Regions from separate parts of the Desulfurispirillum alkaliphilum genome, predicted to be linked through region 1. Evidence: riboswitches for the same ligand, from Rfam matches in the RefSeq annotation. Region 1 holds a riboswitch; each other region holds the start of a gene.
The links. A riboswitch is a leader RNA that binds a small molecule or an ion and turns the genes downstream of it on or off. The one in region 1 is predicted to bind cobalamin.

Region 1 (5,679 bases):
GGCGGCTTGGCGCGAGATATGTCTTTCCCTCTTTTTCCGTGGCCTCCGTGTTTTCCGTGGTTCAATCTCTCTTTGCCTTTTCCCCGCGCCTCTGCGTGCTCCGCGAGAAACCTGCCTTCACAGCTCCCTGCGTCCATTCGCGTCCATTCGCGTCCATTCGCGTCCATTCGCGGTGAAATCCCCTCTTGCCTTTCCTTGGCTAGCTTTGCGCGAGGTCTGTCTTTCCCTTTTTTTCCGTGGCTTCCGTGTTTTCCGTGGTTCAACTCTTCTGCCTTTCCCCCGCGCCTCTGCGTGCTCCGCGAGAAACCTGCCTTCACAGCTCCCTGCATCTATTCGCGTTTATCCGCGTCCATTCGCGGTAACCCCCCCCTGCCTTTCCTTGGCGAGCCTGGCGGCTTTGCGAGAGGCATATCTTCCCCTCTTTATTTCGTGGCTTCCGTGTTTTCTCCCCGTGTTATCACGCGGGAAAACACCTGCGCGAAGCGCTGGTGCGCGATGGTGAAATCGGTGGCCGACAGGGGGGAGCGAAAGCGTTTATCCAGCATGGGGGCGCGGTCGCGCAGAAACTGCAGGGCCAGGGGAGCGCTGCCGCAGTGGGCGGCCAGGGCGCGCAGTTCTTCGGGTTCGGGCAGTTTCCAGAGGGTGTGGCGCAGTTCAAAGGGGATGCTGGCGCTGCGCAGATGGGCCAGGCTGGTCAGCAGAGGCTGTATGCTGGTGCAGGCGCGGGTGATGTGGGCCATGTCGGCATCATTAAAGGCTTTGACGTCTACGGCCACAAAGTCCACCAGTTCCTGTTCCAGCACCTGTTTCAGGCGATGGGGCAGGGTGCCGTTGGTGTCGAGTTTGATCCGGATCTTGCGGCTGCGCAGCTGTTGCAGCAGGGTTTCAAGTTCCCGCTGAAAAAGGGGCTCGCCGCCGGTGATGGCGACGGCCCCGATCTGGTGCCGGTCAATGTATTCCAGCAGCTGGTCCTGGCGGCTCCTTCCGGGCTGTCCCAGGACGAGTGCGGGATTGTGGCAGTAGCGGCAGCGCAGGTTGCAGCCGTGGGTGAAGACGGTGGTGGCGATTTCACCGGGAAAGTCCAGCAGACTGACGGGGGTGAAATCGGCCACCAGGGTGGGCGTGTGGCTCATGGGTTGACCGCAAAGGTCTCCCGCTTGCCGAATTCCTCTTTTTTGCCTTCGTTCCAGTGGTTGGTGGGGCTGTGGTAGCCCACGACACGGCTGTAGATGTCGCAGGGGGTTCCTTTGATGCTGGCAAGTTGTTCTTCCAGTTGTTGAATCTGTGCTTCGCGCTGGCTCATGAGTGTGCTCCTGTCAGATTGATTTCGTGCAGGCCGTCCTGGCCTTTGAGTTCGGTAATCCGGGTCTGAATTTCCTGCCGCTGTTCCTGGGCGCAGTGGGGGCAGTGGGTGTGCTCGCCCTTGAGGTAGCCGTGAACGGGGCAGATGGAAAATGTCGGTGTGATGGTGATGTAGGGCAGGTGGTAGCGCCGGGTGATGGTGTCCAGCAGTTTGCCCACGGTGGTGCCGTCCTCCACGGCTTCGCCCAGGAAGATGTGGAAGACGGTCCCCCCGGTGTAGAGGGGCTGCAGCTGATCCTGATGGTCCAGGGCGGCAAAGAGGTCGCGGGTTTTCTCCACCGGTATCTGGGTGGAGTTGGTGTAGTAGGGGCGCTCTTCAGTACCGGAGGTGATGATGCCGGGAAGGGTCTGGCGGTCCTTGCGGGCCAGGCGGAACGAGGTGCCTTCGGCGGGGGTGGCCTCCAGGTTGTAGAGCACGTCTTCCTCCAGCTGGAACTGTCCCAGGCGCTCCCGCATGAATTCCATGACGCGGCGGGAAAATTCCAGTCCTTCGGGGTGGGTGATATCCACGCCGATAAAGTTCAGCAGCGCTTCGTTCATGCCGATGATGCCGATGGTGTTGAAGTGGTTTCGCCAGTACTCGCCAAAGCGCTGGTGAATGTCCTGCAGGTAAAAGCGGGAATAGGGGTAGAGGCCGTTTTCCGTCAGGCGTTCCAGGGCCTTGCGTTTGATTTTGAGGCTGTCGCGGGCCAGCTCCATCAGCTCGGCCAGCCGCTCAAAGAAGGCCGTTTCGCTGTCCACGCTGTGGGCGATGCGGGGCAGGTTGATGGTTACCACGCCAATGGAGCCGGTCAGGGGATTGGCGCCAAAGAGTCCGCCACCGCGCTTGTGCAGTTCCCGATTGTCCAGACGCAGGCGACAGCACATGCTGCGCGCGTCGTCGGGGCTCATGTCGCTGTTGACGAAGTTGGCAAAATAGGGGATGCCGTACTTGGCGGTAATCTCCATCAGCCTGCCCACCATGGGGTGCTGCCAGTCGAAGTCGCGGCTGACGTTATAGGTGGGAATGGGGAAGGTGAAGACGCGCCCTTTGGCGTCGCCTTCCATCATCACTTCCATGAAGGCCTGGTTGAGCATGAACATCTCTTCCTGAAACTCCCCGTAGGTGCGTTCCTGGGGCTTTCCGCCTATGATGACTGGCTCGTCGCGGTGGGTGGAGGGGACGTACAGGTCCATGGTCAGGTTGGTGAAGGGCGTCTGAAATCCCACGCGGGTGGGGATATTCAGGTTGAAGACGAACTCCTGCATGGCCTGCTTCACTTCGGGGTAGGTCAGCTGGTCATAGGCGATAAAGGGTGCCAGGCAGGTATCGAAATTGGCAAAGGCCTGGGCCCCCGCGGCTTCCCCCTGCAGGGTGTAGAAGAAGTTGACCACCTGACCCAGGGCCGAGCGCAGGTGTTTGGCCGGCTTGCTCTCCACCTTGCCGGCCACGCCGCGAAAGCCGCGCACCAGCAGATCCTTCAGATCCCAGCCGCAGCAGTACACCGCCAGCAGCCCCAGATCGTGAATGTGAAAGTCGCCACGGGAGTGGGCTTCCTGCACCTGGCGCGGATAGATCTTATTGAGCCAGTAGCGGGCGGTGATGGTGGAAGAGATGTAGTTGTTGAGCCCCTGCAGCGCATAGGTGGTGTTGCTGTTTTCGTTGACCCGCCAGTCGCTGCCGCCCAGGTAGGATTCCACGATGCTCTCCAGACCTTCGAAGCTTTCGGTCATGGCCCGCATGTCGGCGCGCTGGTGGCGGTAGATGATATAGGCTTTGGCGGTTTTGGCGTGGCCACCCTCGATGAGAACCTTTTCCACGCAGTCCTGCACCTGCTCTACGGTGCAGGAACCGTACTGGCCGTACTGGTCCACCAGGGCGCGCAGCACCTGCAGGGAGAGGGCCGAGGCAATGTTACGGTCGCTGCCGCCCACCGAACGGGCGGCCTTGAAGATGGCAGTGGCGATGCGCTCCTGGTCGAAGGGGACAAAACGACCATCGCGCTTCATGACAGTAGTGATCATAGTTCAGGCTCCGTGGCTTCCGCCACTGTCCGTCCGCGAAGACGGCACATCATCCCGGCAAATATCCGGGCAGGCAGTGGCAGGGGTACGCATGTGATAAAAGAAATGGGTACGTGGGCCGCAGAGCGCTGGCTACAAAAGACGGGAACGTGAAGACAGAACTTCCATAGGAACATCCCTCCGCTGTGTGTTCTCGGGGCAGGTATCCTGGCTCGCCATCATCCTCAGCTCCGCCTTCCCGTGTTGTCACAGTGGCGCATGGAGCCTTGTCCGGCTTACAGTTGCGGGGGCAGCGACGGATTTTCACCGCACTTCCCTGAATCCCGGATCGATATAGTGCCCTGCCTCTGCGACCATGTCAACGGAAGATTTCCCACCCCCGGCTTCCCTTGATTGCCACGGGTTTCTGGAGTAGTATCTGCCCATCGGACTCGCATATTTTTATCCATCTCGAATATCAGGAGGCATTCCATGCATGAAAAAAGTATAGCTCTGCTGAACAAGGCCGTATCTGAAGAAATCGCCGCGCTCCACCAGTATATGTATTTCCACTTTCACTGTGACGACCAGGGCTACGACCTGCTGGCCGGGCTCTTCAAGCGCACCGCCATCGAAGAGATGATCCACGTGGAGCGTCTGGCCGAGCGCATCCTCTTCCTGGGTGGCGATGTGGAAATGAAAGCCGGCTCCAATGTCATTCCAGAACAGGACGTGAATAAAATGCTGGAAATGGCTGCCAAAATGGAAGAGCAGAGCGCCATGGACTATAACCGCTGGGCCAACGAGTGCGGCACCAACGCCGACTCGGTCTCCAAGAAACTCTTCGAGGATCTGGTCATGGATGAAGAGCGTCACTACGACCAGTATGACAACGAAATCGACAACCTCAAGCGTTTTGGCGAAAACTACCTGGCCCTGCAGTCCATTGAGCGCAGCAAGAGCCGCAGCGCCGGACAGCCCGCAGAGTAAAACCCCTCAGAACATGTATATCCAGGGAGCGTCAGCCGGCGCTCCCTGTTTCTTTTGCTGGCCACGGCACCCCTTCACCCCTGCGACAGCCTCACCCACAGCACTTTCCTGCTGAAATGCCCGAATACCCTTGACAGAGGATCGAAAAAAGCGCTAGAAAGTTTGCGTAAACTAACATGATCGCCCGTGCCTCCACACTCACCAGAAGGTGAAGCAGCGTGAACGCGACGCACCCGGAAGAGCGACTGGAAGAGGGCATCCATGTCAGATCAGAATCCCCACGACATCTACCGCAACCACCACAAGGATATCCTGCGCTATTTCTCCAGCCGCGTATCCTCTTCCGGAACAGCGGCAGACCTGACCCAGGAAACCTTCCTGCGCCTGCTGCGCAGCTCCATTTCCCTGCTCAATCCCAAAGCGTACCTGCTGAAAGTTGCCCACAATGTACTGATCGACTACTATCGATCCGCGAGCCACATGCCCGTGGAGGATATCAGCCCCGAAGAGCTGGAAAGTGCCATGGGCCGGGCCCCCTCAGCCGAGGACACCGCTTTGTCCCGTGAAGAGCTGGCAATCCTCATGGATGCCATTGCGGAACTGCCCCCCAGGGCCAGGGAAGTCTTCCGGCTCAAGCGCCTGGAAGGGTTGAGTTACAGCGAAATCGGACAACAGCTTGGCATCACGCGCAGCACTATCATGGAACATATGGCCCGCGCCCTCACCCACTGCACCAGACGCCTGGATGAGTACGCCACGCAACAGGAGAAATCATGAGCCAGCACCCGGAGACCTCCTTCACCCCGGATCTTTCATCACCCCAGAACCAGTGTCCAGACGAGCAGGCCATCGCCTGGCTTGTACGCCTGCAGGACGACCAGGCCAGCGAAACCGACCGCCGCGCCTGGTCCGCGTGGATGGACCAGAACCCCATCCACGCCCAATCCTGGCGGAAAATACAGCGCATCTGGCACGGCATGGAGGACCTGGCCCCGCGCCGGGCCAGTACCACCTTCCGCCACCGGGCACTCCGGCAACGCGCCTGGTCCACCCTGGCCACCGCCGCCGCCGTCCTTCTGGTGGTCGCAGGCATCACAAGTATCAGCCTGCACCACTCTCCCGGTCTGCACTGCCTGGGCGCAGACTACTGCACCCGTGCCGGTGAGCTGCGCCAGATTACCCTGGCAGACGGCTCCCGCATCTCCCTGGGGGCCGCTTCGGCCATCAGCGTCCAGATGGAAAACCACCAGCGCCAGGTAACCCTGCGCCATGGCGAAGGGTTCTTTGACGTTGCCCCCGACACAACTCCTTTCCGGGTAAAAGCCGCCGCAGGCGAAGTCCGCG
Region 2 (5,679 bases), 1.1 Mb from region 1:
CCTCAAAGAAGCCTTTTTTTTGGGTGCTCGCTCCGGTAAAGGCTCCTTTTTCATGGCCAAACAGGGCGCTGTTGATGAGCGTCTCGGTGAGAGCGGCACAATTGACGCGTATAAAGGGACGATCCTTGCGTTGGCTGCGGGCATGGATGGCTTCGGCAATAAGCTCTTTTCCAGTTCCGCTTTCGCCAGTGATGAGCACGGTGGAATCTGTGGCGGAAACGGCGGCGATCTTCTGGTAGATGGCAAACATGGCCCGATCTTTGCCTATCAGGTTCTCAAAGCGGAATTCATGTGTGGCGGTTCCCTGTGATGTCTTCAGGAGCTCCAGGTGATGACAGATGCCGTCAAGCTGTCGTTTGACCATGGTCATGTCCAGGGGTTTCACCAGATAGTCATAGGCACCGGCTTTCATGGCTTCAACAGCTTTGGCGGCTGAGTCAACACCGGTTATGAGGAGCACGAAGATATCGGGGTACTGCTCCTTCAGGTTTTGCAGAAGCGCCAGTCCATCCATGCGGGGCATGAGCAGGTCGGTGAGGATAATCTGGGCGGGGAAGGTCTTCAGTATATCCAGGGCATCCACCCCATCCCCGGCGGTTCGCACTTCAAAGCGCTCATCATCTGCCATGGTGCGCAGAAAAAGCTTCGCGTAGGCGGGTTCATCATCCACATACAGCAGGGGAATTTTCTGTTCATTCATATGGGCTCACTCCTGGTTATGGCGCGAAGCAGTTCCTCTGTCTTCCATGGCTTCTGCAGAAACTGGATCATGGAGTGCTGGCGCAGCAGATCCATCACCCCCGGAACATCAGCGAAGCCCGAAAGCATGATAGCCCTGGCATTCGGCCTGACGCGAAGGGCCTGCTCAAGGAATTGCAGCCCGTTCATGCCGGACATGCGGTAATCGCTGATGATAACGTCCACAGGCTCCTGCTGCAGAATCTGCAGGCCCGCGAGGGCATCGGCGGCGGTGTGGACGGTATGGCCCTCCATCCGCAGCTGGCGCCGCAGGGTATTGAGGATGTTGGCTTCGTCGTCAACGCAAAGTATGATCGCGCCATTTCCACTGCTCATGGCGCGATCCCGTCTCGCGGGAGCCGGAGCGTGAACGTGGTTCCCGAACCGGGGGCACTGTGTATCAGCATATCGCCATTGTGCCTGCTGATAATATCATAGACGATGCTCAGCCCGAGGCCAGTTCCGATCCCCGACGGCTTGGTGGTGAAAAACGGCTCGAAGATTTTCTCCATCTGCTCTTCGGGTATCCCGCATCCGGTATCACTTATGGAGACGACAACATGCTTCTCATCGGTCCGAGTGCCAATGGTAATGGTGCCCCATGTCTCTATGGCCTGGGCGGCATTTATGAGCAGATTCATGAATACCTGGTTCAGCTGCTGAGGATAGCAGGGAATCAGGGGAAGATCGCCGTAATCCCGTATCAGCTCAGCTTTGTAACGGATTTCATTGTTGATGATCCCTATGGTGCTTTCCAGACACTCGTGAATATCGGTCATTTGAATCTCAGAGCCCTCTGGCCTGGCGAATCCCTTCAGGTTCTGAACGATGCGACTGACGCGCTCTGTTCCCTCAAGTGACTCGTCCAGGATATCCCTGAAATCCCCCATAATGGCTTCGACGCGGCAATCCGCTCGCAGCTTGGCTATGGTTGCCGCCATTTGCGGACTCTCCGCAAGGAAATGAGCTTCTTTTTCCAGGTACTGGGTGAAGATACCATGATACTTCTGCAGTACTTCCAGGTTGCCGCTGACAAAGCCGATGGGATTGTTAATATCGTGGGCGACGCCGGCAGCCAGTTGACCGATGCAGGCCATTTTGTCCTGCTGCAGGATCGTGGCCTGCTGCGCCTGCAGCTCGTTATAGGCCTTTTCCAGGTCAAGGTTTAATTCATGAAGTTTGGCCGTTCGCTCTTCAACCCGCTCCTCAAGATTCTCGTTCAGCACACGTAGATTCTCTTCAGCCCTGGCGCGTTCGCGGACTTCCCTTTCCAGTTGCAGATTGGCCCGTGCCTGATTGTCCACTTCCTGCTCCAGAAGCAGGTGAGCGTGCTGCAGCCGCCGCTCAACTCTGCCCAGTACGGAAAACGCGAAAACAAAGAGGCCCATGCAGAGCGCGCTGCTGAAGAGCACGACCCGGGCAGTGAACTGACGAAAGGAGCTGACTTCCAGGGTCATATCCTTGAAAATAACAAATTCGCCGACATGGTCTCCGGCCACATCCTTCAATACAAAAGCGCGGGCCAGCAGGGTACTGTCATGGATCTGGAGCGTCTTGCCATAATCGGAGTACAGGGAGTCCGTTGCCATGATTTCCTGAACAAGTTCCTCCGGTATGGCCAGGGTCTGGTCAATGACAACCATATCCGGAAGCATTTCCCAATGCCCATCCCGACCGAGCAGCGTCATGCCATCCTGCCACTCCTGCTGATTCAGGGCGGACTTATAGAGGGCAATGAGAAAATCAATCTGCGTAATGGACTGCAGTTCATGGAGGATGGAGTCGATCTCCTGACCCAGCTCAATATAGCCAACAAGCTCTCCTTCAATGAACCAGGGGTAGACGATGCGCAAGGTAAACGTACCCGAGCCACCCAGCTCAAGTCCCCATGAAGGCTTTCCGGTTTCCATGGCGCTAAGCTTTGTGTGGCGCGGTGCGGATTCCCGCGTATTCTCGGGGTCATAGATTCTCAGGTACGTTGAGCCCGCGGCGTCATGGAAATAGAAGTGGGTGATGTTCTGTCCCGCCGATATTCGCTCAAAGAGTGTTGCTCCGTGCAGAATCAATGCATCGCGATCCTTCTGGATCATTGCCTCCTGAAAGCGGTGACGGTCAGCGATGAACTCGGTAATGGAGAGCATGGTAAGACTACGATTCTGCAGCAGGCTGGTGAGAATACTCTGCACCCGCTGATACCGGTTATCAAGGCTGTTTGCATAATCATCGAGGCGAATCTGGTAGCTGGCGTACACGAAAGCGCTGACAAGCACAATAAAGGTGAGGGTCAGAGGAACAAGTACCTGCCTTCTGATTCTGTATCTGGTCATCTCTCCTCCACGCGTCAGTTCCCCGCAATATAGCGCATGAAGTGACAAAACCAAAATGAAACCGATTTTTATGAATACTACGGGGTGACACGAAAATAAATTTCGTAATATTTTTCTTGACTTTTTCGAGCGATAAAGCGTAGTTGTGGCAGGAAATACCGTGTATATGCACGTTGCAGGGAGATTTTCCATGAAGAAAACAATGCGATCTACCGGGCTTTTCCTGGCCAGCACCCTGGCGCTGCTGTCATGCTTCAGCATGGCTTCTGCCGGAACGCTGAAATTCTTTGCCAATGGCGAAGAACTGATAACCGAGGGGTTTATGAGTCCGAAACTCACCAAGGATGGCTGGCAGCTGAATTTTGACCACGCCTTTGTGGTGCTCCAGAATATCACGGCCTACCAGACTACCCCGCCCTTTGACCCCGAGGTGGCCGATGCCATCACCTACAGCGCCAAGGCTTCCCTGGAAGGGGTTCATGTGGTTGACCTGGCCCGCGGCAGCGTGGAAGAGCCACCAGTGCTGGTAGGTGTCGTTGAGAACGTCACGCCTGGTCACTACAATGCCCTTTCCTGGCAGGTTGTCAAGGCGGAGTCGGGCATGCTCAAGGGAGCGTCTATGGTGCTGATTGGCACCGCCCGGAAGGATGGTCGCAGTGTCAGCTTTCAGATAACTTCCGATGACGTTGCCACCTATCGCTGTGGCGAATTTGTGGGTGATGAGCGCAAAGGATTTGTCAGTAAGGACGAAGACGGTGATCTGGAAATGACGTTTCACTTTGATCATATATTCGGCAGAGCCGACAAGGATGCTGACGATGATGTGAATCTCGAAGGTATCGGCTTTGCTGTTTTCGCCGCTGGCGCTGACAGACTGAAGCTTCAGGGTATGCATGTGGGTCATGCCGGCGAAGGACACTGCAGTGTCCAATGGCACTGAGTCACTGCTGAAGAGGTGCAATGGCAGGTATCTTGACAAATGGGTACAGGTACCGTAAACACGTTTAGTTCTCATTTTCGGTGCCCGTATCCGGGTGAAAAGGGAAGAGGGGTGCAAATCCCCCGCGGACCCGCCACTGTAAGCGATGACGATGGATCACAAGCCACTGGCCCGTGCCGGGAAGGCGATCTGGAGGATGATTCGCAAGCCAGGAGACCTGCCGGAAAGTACACACGACCCTTCCCGGGTATGGAAGGCGGGTGCGCAGAGACGTTGGGGTTAACAGCCACGACGCCTTCTGGGTTCTTCCGTATCCGGGGCAGATCCCAGGAGGCTTTTTTATGTCCAGTGCGAGCTCTTGTTGTTCCCCCAGATATTCCGGAATATCACCGATGGTAATCGTTTCGGGCACTACCGTGTCAATGCGGTTTGCCCTGCTGGTTCTCTGTGCTTTTCTGTTGAGCTCGGGTATTGCCCATGCCCATGGTGTGGTTACCCGTACGGAAATCCAGAGGGTGATCTTCGTGGAAGCTATCTATGAGGATGGCACGCCCATGGCTGGCGCCCAGGTGGTGGTCTTTTCGCCTCAGAATCCCCGCACGCCCTGGCTGACCACTGTGGCCGATGAGCAGGGGCATGTGCGCGTTACCCCGGATCAGCAGATTTCAGGTACCTGGAGCATTCAGCTGCGACAGGCGGGCCATGGGGCCATGATCCATGTTGATCTGGGCGATGAGGATATTACCATTACTTCCCGTACAGAAACAGGAAGACTGCGCACCCTTCTCATGTTCGGCCTGGTCGTCTGGGGTGCTGTGGGAACGGCGCTCTATTTCCGCAAAGGAAAGAAGAGTCATGCATATTCCTGACGGCATATTGCCACTGCCGGTAACTGTTGGAGCCTTTGCGCTCACTATTGGCCTGACGGCGGTGGCAGTGGCAAGAATCAACCGCATGGCAGACCCCCGGGAAGGGATTCCCCGCGCGGCGCTGTTTACGGCAGCTTTCTTCGTCCTCTCCACTGTGCATATTCCCATCCCTCCCACCAGCGCGCACCTTATGCTCAGTGGCATACTGGGTGTTATGCTGGGCTATTACGCGCTGCCAGCGGTGGTCATCGCCATTTTTCTGCAGGCAATCATGCTGGGCCATGGCGGGCTGACCACCATAGGCATAAATTCCCTGATCATTGGTATTCCTGCACTGGTGGCCAGTGGGGTTTATCGGATGATGCGTCCTGTGGCCATGCGTGGCGGCAACCACCTGTATCTCGGACTGGCTTTTTTTGTGGGCTCCCTGGGGTCGGTGCTGGCAGTCATCATTTTTGCATCAACCGTACTCCTGTGGATGCCAGTACATATAGACGCTGCCGCTGAACGGGCGGCTCTGCTCGTCCTGGTGCTGGTGCATATTCCTTTAGTCCTCCTGGAGGGTGCCTTCTGTGCCTGGCTGGTGCACTATTTTCAGCGAACCAGCCCTGCGCTGCTCGACGAAAACATGGAGGCATAGCACGATCCATGGGGTGTTTTTGTTTTCTCCACCGTTGGGATCCGCGTTGTCGTTTGCTGGCTGCCCTGGTGCTGGCCTTCAGCTTTTCCTTTGTCAAAGCGCTGCATTTGCTGCCACTGATTCTGGGGGTTGGGTTTGCGTGTTCAGTGCTGGCGGGCCTTGGGC
Region 3 (5,679 bases), 230 kb from region 1:
TGTATTCCTTGATCGTCTGTTGATAATCTTCCGCGGTTATGTGCCCCTGGCGGAAGCGATGACGGACTGCCCGGATTTCCGGTGTCTGCGGGAAAGATCCTATGGTCGTAGTCGGCAGCAGGGGCAGGTTGAAACGTTCACTCTGGGCGAGGCGCCGCTGATCAGAGGTCTCCTGACGCACAGAGATTTCGGGGGTGAGGGCTTCCATCTGGTGTCGTACGGATTGACGCCTGACGCGTTTGCTGCCTGCCCGTGCCGCCAACGCCTGGCGATTCTCCTCGAAGGATGCCGCGACTGGTTTGCCGGCAAGGGCGGAGCGCAGCAGATTCAGTTCGCCGCACTTCTGGCGGGCAAAGGCAAGCCAGTTGAAAATTTCCGGATCCAGCTCATGCTCCAGTTCAAGGTCAACGGGAACATGGAGTAAAGAGCAGGAGGTTCCCAGCATGACCTGCTCTTCGCCAATCCACTGTGACGCGTATTCGGCTACCTCGCGTGCCTGGTCAAGATCGGTGCGCCACACATTGCGGCCGTCCACCAGCCCCAGAGAGAGATACCTGGATGTTGGCCACTGGCTCAGGAGGGCGGGCAGCTGATCCGGCGCGCTTACCATGTCGACATGCAGGCCAGCGACAGGCAGATCCAGAGCCAGTTCCAGGTTTTCTTCCAGGCCGCCAAAATAGGTGGCTACCAGTATCCGCGCCGGGTTTGCCGCGTTTTGCAGGCGCTTGTATACGGCCGTGAATTCAGCACGGGCCGCCCTGGGGAGATCACTGGCCAGGATGGGCTCATCCAGTTGAATCCACTGGCAGCAAGCGGCAAGTCGGGTGAGAATAGTCTCGTACACTGAGACGAGGGCATCCAGATGCTGCCAGCGGTCAAAACCTTCCACCGTCTCCTTGCCCAGGGCCAGAAATGTGAAGGGGCCGGGGAGTACGGGCTTGGCGGGAAAACCTGCCTGGATCGCCTCTTCAAGGTGATCAAAAAGATCACTGCTGGAGAGCCGGAACTGCTGCTTTGGAAAGAACTCCGGCACGATATAGTGATAATTGGTATTGAACCATTTCGTCATTTCCATGGCTGGAGCACTCGCATTGCCCCTCACTCCACGTGCCATAAAGAAGCGCGTATCCAGGTCTGCCTGTTCACCTTCCCGGCGGAAGCGTTCAGGTACTGCACCCACCATGGCGATCATGTCGAGCATGTGGTCGTAAAAGGAGAAATCTCCTACGGGCACCAGGTCAATACCGGCGCGCCTCTGAAGTTGCCAGTGCAGACGGCGCAGAACGCGGCCATCGGCCTGAAGGCTCTCCAGGGTGGCTGTTCCCTTCCAGTAGGCTTCAAGAATGGTTTTCAGTTCACGGCGTGAACCCATACGGGGAAATCCAAGTGTGTGCGTCAGCATAGTCAGCTCCTTTTCTGGAATTGGTACCCAAAGTAAAGGCACTGACAGCGCTCAGCGTGCATATTCCCGATGACGGACATACACGCAGAAAACGCAAAACCCATCCCCTGCTGGCAGGAAATGGGTGTAAGGAAGAGTTATCGCGAATCTGCAGCGGTGTTCAGCCATGAGCAGAATTCGTGTACCCCTGCTCTACACCCTGGCGCGAGGTGCTGTCAGGCCTGAGAACAGGGCGTCTTCTGGCTTCCGGCTTTTTTCGCTCCATGGCCTTCCCAGATAACTATCCAGTGACCATGCAGCATGTGTCCGGTTACAGCGGCGCGTCCGCGACGGATTTTCACCGTCTTCCGTTTCCTGCTCTCGAATCTGTAATGGGAGGGAGGGTTTTCACCAGTAATACGGGATCTGCCCTCATCTGTCTCTATGGATACCGCACTCTGGCATGGCAGGTCAACCGGTAAAATGCAATTGGAATGGCGTGCCATTCCTGGAGTCACGCTTTGGTGGTTCTGCCTTCTGCGGGCATGGACATTCTCAACGGAGGAAGGTATGGTGAATTTTCTTAGGAGGCATGTTTGCCTGGAGGTGTCATGGGCTCTCTGAGTTTTTCAGGTCGCCGTGTACAAGTGTTGCGTTTTCTGTTGGTGTTCTCAGTGATCCTGGGAGTTTACGCCGAAGTGTCCGCTGGGAGCCACGCGGTGGATATTCACCTGCAGACTGCCACGGGTACGCTGCGCGGTACCCTGCAGTTGCCGGAAGCGGCGGGGAAAACGGCGGCGGTGGCGCTGATTATTGCTGGTTCCGGTCCCACGGATCGCGACGGAAACACCGTGGGGCTGCCGGGGCGAAACAACAGTCTGAAGATGCTGGCTGAGGAGTTGGCGCGTGCGGGCTATGCTTCCGTGCGTTATGACAAGCGGGGCATCGGGGCCAGCAACCAGGCGGCACTGGATGAGTCGCAGCTACGGCTGGACACCTATGTTCAGGATGCCGCCAGCTGGATGGAAATGCTTGTCGCCGATTCGCGTTTTGACTGTGTTGTGGTTATCGGTCACAGCGAGGGAGCCCTGATCGGCATATTGGCAGCTCAGCAGCAGCCACACTGCGCCCGTGTCACCCTTGCCAGCCCGTCAGGAAGTGCCGCAGATCTGCTGCGCCACCAGTTTCCGGGCTTTTGCCGACGGATCTTGAGCGTGCAGCGGCGGCGATTATCCGGTCCCTCGAAATGGGGGAGACGGTGCCGGTTGTGCCGCAGGAACTGGCCCTTCTGTTCCGTGAGAGTGTGCAGCCATACCTGATCTCCTGGTTTCCTTACCAGCCTGCCGAGGAGCTGCAGAAACTGAGTACTCCCGTTGCCATCTTCCATGGGCAGACCGACATGCAGGTGCCGGTCGCTGAGGCTCAGGCGCTTCAGGCGGCGAATCCCGACGCGCGGCTTCATGTGATTCCCGGCATGAATCATATTCTCAAGCTGGTTGAAGACGATCCGCAGGCGCAGCGGATTTCCTATGAAAATCCGGATGTGCCGCTGGCACCGGAACTGGTGCGGCAGCTGGTGAATTTTCTGAATGAAGCCCTCGTGCCAGCAGAGGAGCTGCCATAGGCTCTGCGAACCTGCAGAACCCAGATATCCCATCCGGGAGCCGGTATGGCTGCTGTTGCCAGAATATGCAGAGGAGATAGCCCGCACGTGTCTGCGTGTTCCGTGGTTGATTCCTCCGGCGGCCTGTGTCACTGTACGGTCTTCTGAAGGCAGAGGCAGGAGGTTTCGTGTGCGCGGCGGCAAAAGCGACTCGGGTTTTCACACCATGAAGAATATGGCGGAGCTGCCCGCCGATCTGCTTGACACTTACCTGGAGCGATGTCAACGGCGAACAGCTGACAAAAATGGCATCCTCTTCGGCCCTCACGAGGCTCCCGACTTTATCTACATGGTGTTGCAGGGCAGTGTGCGCATCTTCCTGAGCTGCCCCAACGGCAAGGAATTCACCATATCCGTTTTGCAGCGCGGCGGTGTCTACAGCGGTCATGCGCGGGGGTTCGGCATGGCCATGGCCGCGCAGACCCAGATTGCCCTGGTGCATGTCAGCGATTTTCGCGAAATCATGGAGCAGAACCCGGCCTTTATGCTCAGTGTGGTGGCCATCCTGGGTGATGCCCTGAAAAATACGGTAAATATTATTGAAAACCTGGCATTCCGCGAGGTGGACAAGCGGCTCATGCACTACCTGGCTGAAGCCATTCGCCGCAGTGGAGAGCCGGTGCGCGAAGGTATTCTCCTGGATATGGGTCTGACCCAGGAGCAGATTGCCACGGCCATTGGCAGCACGCGGCAGACGGTCAGTTCCCAGCTGCGACAGCTGGAGAACAAAGGCATTCTGCGAACCCGCAGCCGGAAAATCCTCATCCTTCAGCCCGCGTATTTTCTGGAGAGCACGGCGGATTCCCCCTCCCTGTAGCCGCTTGCAAAAAATCCCCACAAGTGTCGTGCCGGTGACATTTTTCCCTTTGGTGTCTGTGCTAGATGATGCGTAACTCGATTTCTCTTCAAAATCTGGAGGTTACGCCATGAAGAAAGCACGTACCGTCGAAGAAGTGAGTATGGATCCGGCCGTGCAGCAGCTGCTGACCAAAGCGCGCCAGGAAGGTGTGGAAACGGCCTTTGATCGGGCCGATGCCCATACCGCCTGCGGTTTTGGCGCTACAGGCGTTTGCTGTAACCACTGCCTGGAGGGCCCCTGCCGCATTGCGCCCAATGGAAAAGGCCCCCAGCGGGGAATTTGCGGAGCCTCCCTGGATACCATCGTGGCCCGCAATTTTCTGATGAAACTGACCGAAGGCGCGGCTCCCCATGCCGAACATGGCCGTGAAGTTGCCCTGGCTCTGCTGGAAGCCGCAGAGGGCAAGGCGCCCTACGAAATCCGTGATCCCCAGAAGCTGCTGCGCGTTGCCGATGGTTTGGGCATTGAAACCCATGGGCGCGAGGTGAATGAAATTGCCAGGGCGGTTGCCCTGAAGGCGCTGGAGGACTTTCAGCAGCAGACAGGTGTCCTCAACTGGCTGCGGTATCGTGGACAGAAGAAGTCTGTTGCCAAGTGGGAGGAACTTGGGCTGCTGCCCGTCAACGCGCACCTGGAAATCGCCCAGTCTGTGACCAGGACGGCCATGGGCTGTGACGCCGACCCGCTGAACCTGTTGCTGGGTGGCCTGCGCATGGGACTGGTGGATGGGTATTCCGGTCTGCACATGTCCACGGATCTGCAGGATATCCTGTTCGGCACCCCTACGGCAGTCAAGGCGGAGTACAATATGGGTGTCCTGGACGCGAAGAAGATCAATATCGCCGTGCACGGTCACCTGCCCCTGCTGTCGGAAAAGATTGTCACCTGGGCGAAGCAGCTGCGACATGAAGCGCTGGCAGCCGGTTCCGAAGGGATCAATCTGGTTGGGGTCTGCTGCACGGGCAATGAGCTGCTGATGCGCCAGGGTGTCCCCGTCGCCACCAGCTTTTCCAGCCAGGAGCTGGTGATTGTCTCCGGCGTGCTGGAGGCCATGGTGGTGGATGTGCAGTGCATCATGCCCGGTATTCAGCAGGTGGCGGAGTGCTATCACACGGAAATCATCACCACCCTGCCCTATGTGAAAATCCCCGGTGCCCACCACGTGGACTTCCATCCCGACAATGCCGATGAAGCGGCTCAGGCCATTGTGCGTCGCGCCATCGCCAACTATGGCAAACGCAATCCCGATAAGGTTGCCATTCCCACCGTGAAAACCGAAGCCTACGCCGGATTTTCCGTGGAGCAGATCGTCGGTGCCCTGAGTGCCCTCAATGAACAGAACCCGCTGGCCCCACTGCTGGATGCCATCGTCTCTGGCCAGATTCGTGGCGTGGCGGCTATTGTCGGCTGCACCAATCCCCGCGAGCAGCAGAACGTGGGCAATGTGGCCGTGGCCCGCGAGCTGCTGAAACACAATGTACTGGTAGTGGCTACCGGCTGCTCTGCCCACTCCCTGGCCAAACACGACCTGATGAATGAAAAGGGCCTGGAGTACTGTGGCGAAGGCCTGCGTACCGTGCTGAAAGCGGTTGGCAATGCCGTTGGCATGGAGAGTCTGCCGCCCACCCTGCACATGGGCAGCTGTGTGGACAACTCCCGTCCCGCCGATCTGCTGACGGCCATCGCCGATACCCTGGACGTCCCCATCGGACAACTGCCCGTGGTGGGAACCTGTCCCGAAACCCACAGCCCCAAGGCCCTCTCCATCGGAACCTA
Region 4 (5,679 bases), 710 kb from region 1:
CGAAGCGGGCAGCAGGAAGCGATGGTTCGGCCCCCACAGCAGGCGCACCACATGGGGAATCACCAGCCCCACAAAGCCGATCAGTCCCGCCAGTGCCACCGCCGTGGCTGTCAGCAGCCCCGCCGCAAAGAAGATCCCCAGCCGCGCCCAGGCCACACTCAGGCCCAGGTCAGCCGCGCTCTCCTCCCCCTGGGTGAAGATATCCAGAGCGGGAGCCATCAGCCACAATCCACCACAGGCCAGCAGTACACCCACAGCACCCGGCAGCAGCCAGCGGGTGTTTTCGGCGCTCAGGTCGCCCGCCAGCCAGAAGATGGCCCCGCGCACACTGTCGGCGGGCATGCTCCACAGCACAAACAGCAACAGGGCCGCCGCCAGGCTGCCCACCATGACACCCGCCAGAATCAGGGTCGGGGCCGCCGTGCGCTGGGTGCCCCCCACCAGATAGACCACCAGCAGCGCCAGCAGGGCACCGCCAAAGGCCAGGGCTGGCACGCTGAAGGTGAGCCACATGCCGAGGGCAAAGGCGCTGACGGCTCCCAGGGCGGCACCACCGGAAACTCCCAGAATATACGGATCGGCCAGAGGATTGCGCAGAACCGCCTGGAATGCTGCCCCCGCCACAGAGAGGGCGGCCCCCACCAGGAGGGCTAAAAGGCTGCGGGGCAGGCGGATTTCCTGCACGATGGTGCGATGAATATCCTCTGTACCCGTGCTGAACAGGGCGCTCCACACCTGCCCCGGCCCGATGTCGTAGGGGCCGGTGGTCAGGGATATACCCAGGCTCAGCAGCAGAGCCAGGGACAGAATCGCGAGGGACAGGGTGGCGCGCAGCATATGCCTACTCCTTCCCGTGCAGGGCCTGGTGCAGGGCTTCCAGACCCTGAACCAGGCGGGGGCCGGGGCGATGCACCCAGTCGGAGTGAATGCTGACAATGCGGTTCTGCTGTACGGCCTGCAGCTGGGGCCAGGCCAGGAAGTATTCGTGGGAAGTGGAATAGGCGGTGTGGGGCGTGGCGACAATCACCTCGGGATCGATGGCCAGCAACCCCTCGATGCCCCAGGTGGGATAGCGGGAAGGGCCGTCGGGCACCACATTGATGCCACCCGCCACCCGCAGCAGGTCGTCGGTCATGGTGCCGGGTCCGGCCACCACCAGGGGATTGACCATAACGCTGAAGAGCACACGGGGCGGCACCTTACCGGCAGCCCGCTCCTCCACCGCGCGGATGCGCTGTTCCATGGACGTTGCCAGCTCTTCCGCCTGGGCAGCCCTGCCCGCCACACGGCCCACGCCGCGCAGGGAAGCAACCACTTCCGCCATGGTGCCGGGATTGACCACATAGACCGCAATGCCCATGCGCTGCAGGCGCTCCACAAAACCGGGCCGGTGCATCTCCGCCGAAGCGAAGACCAGGTTGGGGCGGGCGGCCACAATGGCCTCCAGGCTGGGGTCCGAGTAGGCCCCCATCTGGGGTTTGCGGCGCGCCTCGGCGGGATAGTCGCAGAAGTCAGTTACGCCGACCAATTGCCCATCGGCCCCGATGGCGAAGAGGATTTCCGTCACACTGGGCACCAGGGAGACAATGCGCTGGGGTGGGCTGTCCAGCCGTACGCTGCGCCCCATATCATCTGTCCACTGGCCCGCAACGGCAGACCAGTGGAGGGTGGTGAGGCACAGCAGGACCAGCAGGGCCCGTATGGTGACAGTCCGGCCGTTCATCAGAAGCGGTAGCTGGCGTACAGATAGGCGCTGCGGCCGGGGGTGTTATAGGTCGCCACTTCTTCGTACTCCTTGTCCAGAACGTTTTCTATACGGGCCTGCAAGAGCCAGTTGGGGGCAATGTCATACTCGCCCCGCAGGTGCAGCAGCCCATAGCCGGGCAGGCGCACCGTGTTGGCCCCATCGTCGTAGCGCTCGCTGAAGCCCTGGGCCGTAACGCCCACGCGGGCCTTGCCGAAGTCGCCATCCAGGTTCACCGTCGCCATCTGCTCCGCGCGGCGGGCCAGAAGATTGCCCGAATCCCGGTCTTTGGGATCCTGCAGGGTAATGGCGGCGCTGATGTTCCACTGGCTGGTCAGCCGGTAGCCCCCATCCAGTTCCACCCCGTCAATGCGGGCGCGACTGATGTTCTCCGCTGGCCAGCCGCTGATCATATTGTCAATTTCCGTGCGGAAAATACTGGTGCGCCAGTAGGCATTCGGCAGGGACTGCTGCAGCGAAATCTCGTAACTGGTTGATTCCTCAGGTTTCAGGTCGGGGTTTCCACCGCCCCAACCCCAGGGATCGGGGTAGTACAGCTCGTTAAAGGTGGGGGCGCGGAAGGCCGTACCATAGTTCAGGTCCAGCTTCAGATCGTGGGGAAGGCGCAGGCCATAGCCAGCGTTGTACGTGGTGTGGCTGCCGAACTGTTCATTATCGTCGTAGCGCACACCCACCAGGATGCTGTGGTTCATATGCTCCAGCTGGTACTGGGTGAAAAGGGCGCTGTTATCGCGGCTGCGCTCGTCGTAGTCCGTGTCGCTGCGCACCTTGTCCTTCGTGTAGTCGTTACCGATGGTAAGCACGTCGCTGTCGCGCAGGAAGAGGTCGCCCTGCACGCTGAACTGCTGTTGTTTGGTGTCAAAGAGGCTGGAGAAAGTGCCATCCAGAAAGTTTTCTGAACGATCCTGGCTCTGGCTGGCCTGAGCAGTCACACTGAGCGTATCTGTGGGCAGCAGGTGCAGGGTGAGGCCCAGGGCCTGCTGAATAAAGTCGGCAGAGTTCTGACTTGTGCCGTCATACTCGCTCTCACCCTCGGCATGCAACCCGGTGAATTGCAGGGAATTGCCCGGTGAAAACTCATGGCCGAAGCGCACACTCAGGGAATCCTCCCGGTAGCCATCCTTGTCCGGTTCATCGGGGGTATTGCCCCAGCCAAAAGCGTCGGGGACATCGTTCTTCTGGGCATCAATGCCGTCACTGCGCAGGTGCCCGATACCCAGGCTGTAGTGGCTGTTGCCGCTGGCCGTGGCAAAAAAGGCCCGCCCTTCAGCAGTGCCGTGGCTGCCACCGCCCACCGTGACCTCGCCCCGCGTACCGGCCTCGCCGCTGCGGGTGAACACCTGAATAACCCCACCCACGGCATCGGCCCCATAGAGGGTGGAGCGGGGACCGCGTACCACCTCGACGCGGTCAATCTGACTGAGGGGAATATACTGGAGGGAAGCGGCTCCCGTAGTAGCCGAACGAATGCGGATACCGTCAACCAGCACCAGGGTCTGGTTGGTGCTCGTACCCCGCAGATAGATACTGGTGTTTGTCCCCAGACCACCATCCTGATTCACCTGCACCCCCGGAATGGTCGCCAGCAAATCGGGCAGGCTCTGGTACTGGCCACGCTCAATCTCCTCGCGGGTGATAACCGTGACCGAAGCCAGGGTTTCATCCACGGTCTGGGCCGTGCGGGTGGCGGTGACGACGGTGGTCTCCAGTCTGACGGGGGCTGCCTCTTCGGCAAGGACGGATACCGCTGCAAAGGACATCAGTGATGCACTGATGGCAGCGGGATACAACAAGGAACCAATACGCATGAAAATGCCTCCTGTGTATCCCGGTTGTGGGGAGGACGCAGGAGGCGTTATGGCTGTGTTCAGCAATAGACCTGCAGCACCCACCTTCCATACCCGGGAAGGATAGTGTAGTGACCCTTTCCGGCAGGTCTCCTGGCTCACGATTCGTCCTCCGGATCGCCTTCCCGGCCCGTGGCCAGTGGCATGTGATCCCTTGTCGTCGCTTACAGTGGCGGGTCCGCGGGGGATTTACACCCCTCTTCCCTTTTCATCCACACCTGTGGACACCGGAAAAAAGCTCGAACAGCTTAAAGAGTGCAGCGGGGGGATGTCAAGTGCTCATCACACATGGCGCTTGAGTGCGGGCGGCAGGGAAACCGGAGAAGTGAACCATGGAAAGCACGGAGGGCACGAAAGGAACCGCGAATGGAAAGGCAGGGTCTCACCCCCGTTCGCTGCGCTCACGGGGGTCGCAAAGCCCGCCAAGGTAAGGCAAGGGAGATTAACCACGGAAGGCGGCACCAAAAGTGGGTGTCCTTTTATAGTAGTGTTCTCGTTTTAAACTGTCCTCTTGACGGGAAAGCTTACCTCATTACTTGCATTTTCCCCGATATTTCCCGTATCTTGGCGCGATGAAAATTGCACCCATGAACCATACCAACCAGGTATTCCTCCACTTCCGAAGCCAGGGCAGCAAAGTTGAGCGCTACGGACTGGTGGAGCATACCGGAGTCCAGGCCATTGCGGGAAGCCTCTTCCATGAATGGATAAGAACTCCCGAAACCTCTGACATTTCCTCACTGGAAGGCATTCCCTTCTGTTACAGCGAAAACATCTACTTTCTTCAGAGCGACGGACAGGTCACCCACCATAAATCCGCGGCCCACTTCCGGACGGATATCCTCGCGCCCTCCATGGGTGAACCAGTTCTCCATATTGCCCTGGTTTGCGGCAATCGATGCGGCTATGGCTCAAGCAGCCAGATGCGTATCCTGGGGTTCACATGGCTGGCAGACCACCAGTGCGCAGCCTCGCCCTGTTATGCTGCGCAGACGCTACAGCTTTCGAGCTTCCTTCTGTGTTCGGCTCCCAAAGCCCTGGAAGTGGAGACGACAGCAGGCAGACAAGTGCTTCCCTTCGACTCCGGGATGCTTTTTCCTCTGGCAGGACAGATGGGAAGTGCGTATACTTTTTACCCCGGAGATATCATCGCCCTGCCGGTTACTCCACCAGTTCCCCCTGTGACCGCCGTCTTCTGCGGCAACCACAGAGAACCCCTGATCAGGTGAAACCCACATGAAAGCCCTTGTACTGACAGTGCTGGCCCTGCTGCTTCTGGGGGCCCCACTAAGCTATTATGCCTATACCTCCATCATTCACAGGCCATTGCCGCTGGCAGAGCCCGTTATCACAGAAATACCCCGTGGCGCGTCCCTCAACCGGATCGCTTCCATCCTCGAAGAGGATGGAGTGCTGCCGTCAAAGCTCCCCTTTGTGCTGTACAATCGCCTGCACCGCAACACCCTGAAAAGCGGAGAGTACCTGTTCCCCGCTGAAATATCACTGGCAGGCGCGTCGGCGATACTCATGCAGGGCATCCCCTATCAGCGTTCATTCACGGTCACCGAAGGAACAACCTATCGCGATATCCTCATGAGCGTTGACCAGAACCCCATCCTCGACGCCACCCTCTTCCACCAGCTTGTCCAGGATGCCGTGGAAGCATCAGCGCTCTTCTCCACCCCGGAAGGCCTGCTTTTCCCCGAAACCTACGCCTACTCGCGGCACAGCGCGGAGACACAACTGGTGCAGCGCATGAGCAACACGACGCTCCAGCACCTTGAGCGCTACCAGCGCCCCGGATGGAGCAAGATGGACATCCTGATCCTCGCTTCCATCATCGAAAAGGAAGCGGGCAACCGTGATGAAATGCCCCTGATCTCCTCGGTCTTCCATAACCGTCTGGAGCGGAGAATGCGGCTGCAGGCAGACCCAACCGTTATCTACGGTCTGGGGGATGACGACGTCCTGGAGGATCGCCTGCGCCGCAGGCACCTGGAGCAGGATACCCCCTATAACACCTATACCCGCCATGGGCTCCCGCCCACGCCCATCTGTTCGCCCTCC

Region 2: it holds a riboswitch for cobalamin, as region 1 does, so the genes downstream of both, ACZ46I_RS10805 (hypothetical protein) here and ACZ46I_RS06135 (ribonucleoside triphosphate reductase) in region 1, are expected to answer to the same signal.
Region 3: it holds a riboswitch for cobalamin, as region 1 does, so the genes downstream of both, metE (5-methyltetrahydropteroyltriglutamate--homocysteine S-methyltransferase) here and ACZ46I_RS06135 (ribonucleoside triphosphate reductase) in region 1, are expected to answer to the same signal.
Region 4: it holds a riboswitch for cobalamin, as region 1 does, so the genes downstream of both, ACZ46I_RS09260 (TonB-dependent receptor domain-containing protein) here and ACZ46I_RS06135 (ribonucleoside triphosphate reductase) in region 1, are expected to answer to the same signal.

What each region holds. Positions count from the first base shown of each region.
Region 1 is NZ_AP042405.1:1,340,589-1,346,267, reverse strand. Features, by position in the region: gene ACZ46I_RS06145 (anaerobic ribonucleoside-triphosphate reductase activating protein) at 423-1,133, opposite strand; gene nrdD (anaerobic ribonucleoside-triphosphate reductase) at 1,130-1,303, opposite strand; gene ACZ46I_RS06135 (ribonucleoside triphosphate reductase) at 1,300-3,366, opposite strand; cobalamin riboswitch at 3,547-3,739, opposite strand; gene ACZ46I_RS06130 (bacterioferritin) at 3,838-4,335, shown strand; gene ACZ46I_RS06125 (RNA polymerase sigma factor) at 4,597-5,112, shown strand; gene ACZ46I_RS06120 (FecR family protein) at 5,109-5,679, shown strand, end outside.
Region 2 is NZ_AP042405.1:2,401,492-2,407,170, reverse strand. Features, by position in the region: gene ACZ46I_RS10825 (sigma-54-dependent transcriptional regulator) at 1-700, opposite strand, end outside; gene ACZ46I_RS10820 (response regulator) at 697-1,074, opposite strand; gene ACZ46I_RS10815 (ATP-binding protein) at 1,071-3,065, opposite strand; gene ACZ46I_RS10810 (hypothetical protein) at 3,256-4,005, shown strand; cobalamin riboswitch at 4,067-4,244, shown strand; gene ACZ46I_RS10805 (hypothetical protein) at 4,398-4,874, shown strand; gene cbiM (cobalt transporter CbiM) at 4,861-5,514, shown strand; gene cbiQ (cobalt ECF transporter T component CbiQ) at 5,523-5,679, shown strand, end outside.
Region 3 is NZ_AP042405.1:1,575,344-1,581,022, forward strand. Features, by position in the region: gene metE (5-methyltetrahydropteroyltriglutamate--homocysteine S-methyltransferase) at 1-1,402, opposite strand, end outside; cobalamin riboswitch at 1,615-1,788, opposite strand; gene ACZ46I_RS07120 (alpha/beta hydrolase) at 2,056-2,700, shown strand; gene ACZ46I_RS07125 (alpha/beta fold hydrolase) at 2,685-3,005, shown strand; gene ACZ46I_RS07130 (Crp/Fnr family transcriptional regulator) at 3,175-3,861, shown strand; gene cooS (anaerobic carbon-monoxide dehydrogenase catalytic subunit) at 3,971-5,679, shown strand, end outside.
Region 4 is NZ_AP042405.1:2,051,434-2,057,112, forward strand. Features, by position in the region: gene ACZ46I_RS09250 (FecCD family ABC transporter permease) at 1-837, opposite strand, end outside; gene ACZ46I_RS09255 (cobalamin-binding protein) at 842-1,723, opposite strand; gene ACZ46I_RS09260 (TonB-dependent receptor domain-containing protein) at 1,723-3,573, opposite strand; cobalamin riboswitch at 3,679-3,859, opposite strand; gene ACZ46I_RS09265 (hypothetical protein) at 4,200-4,841, shown strand; gene mltG (endolytic transglycosylase MltG) at 4,849-5,679, shown strand, end outside.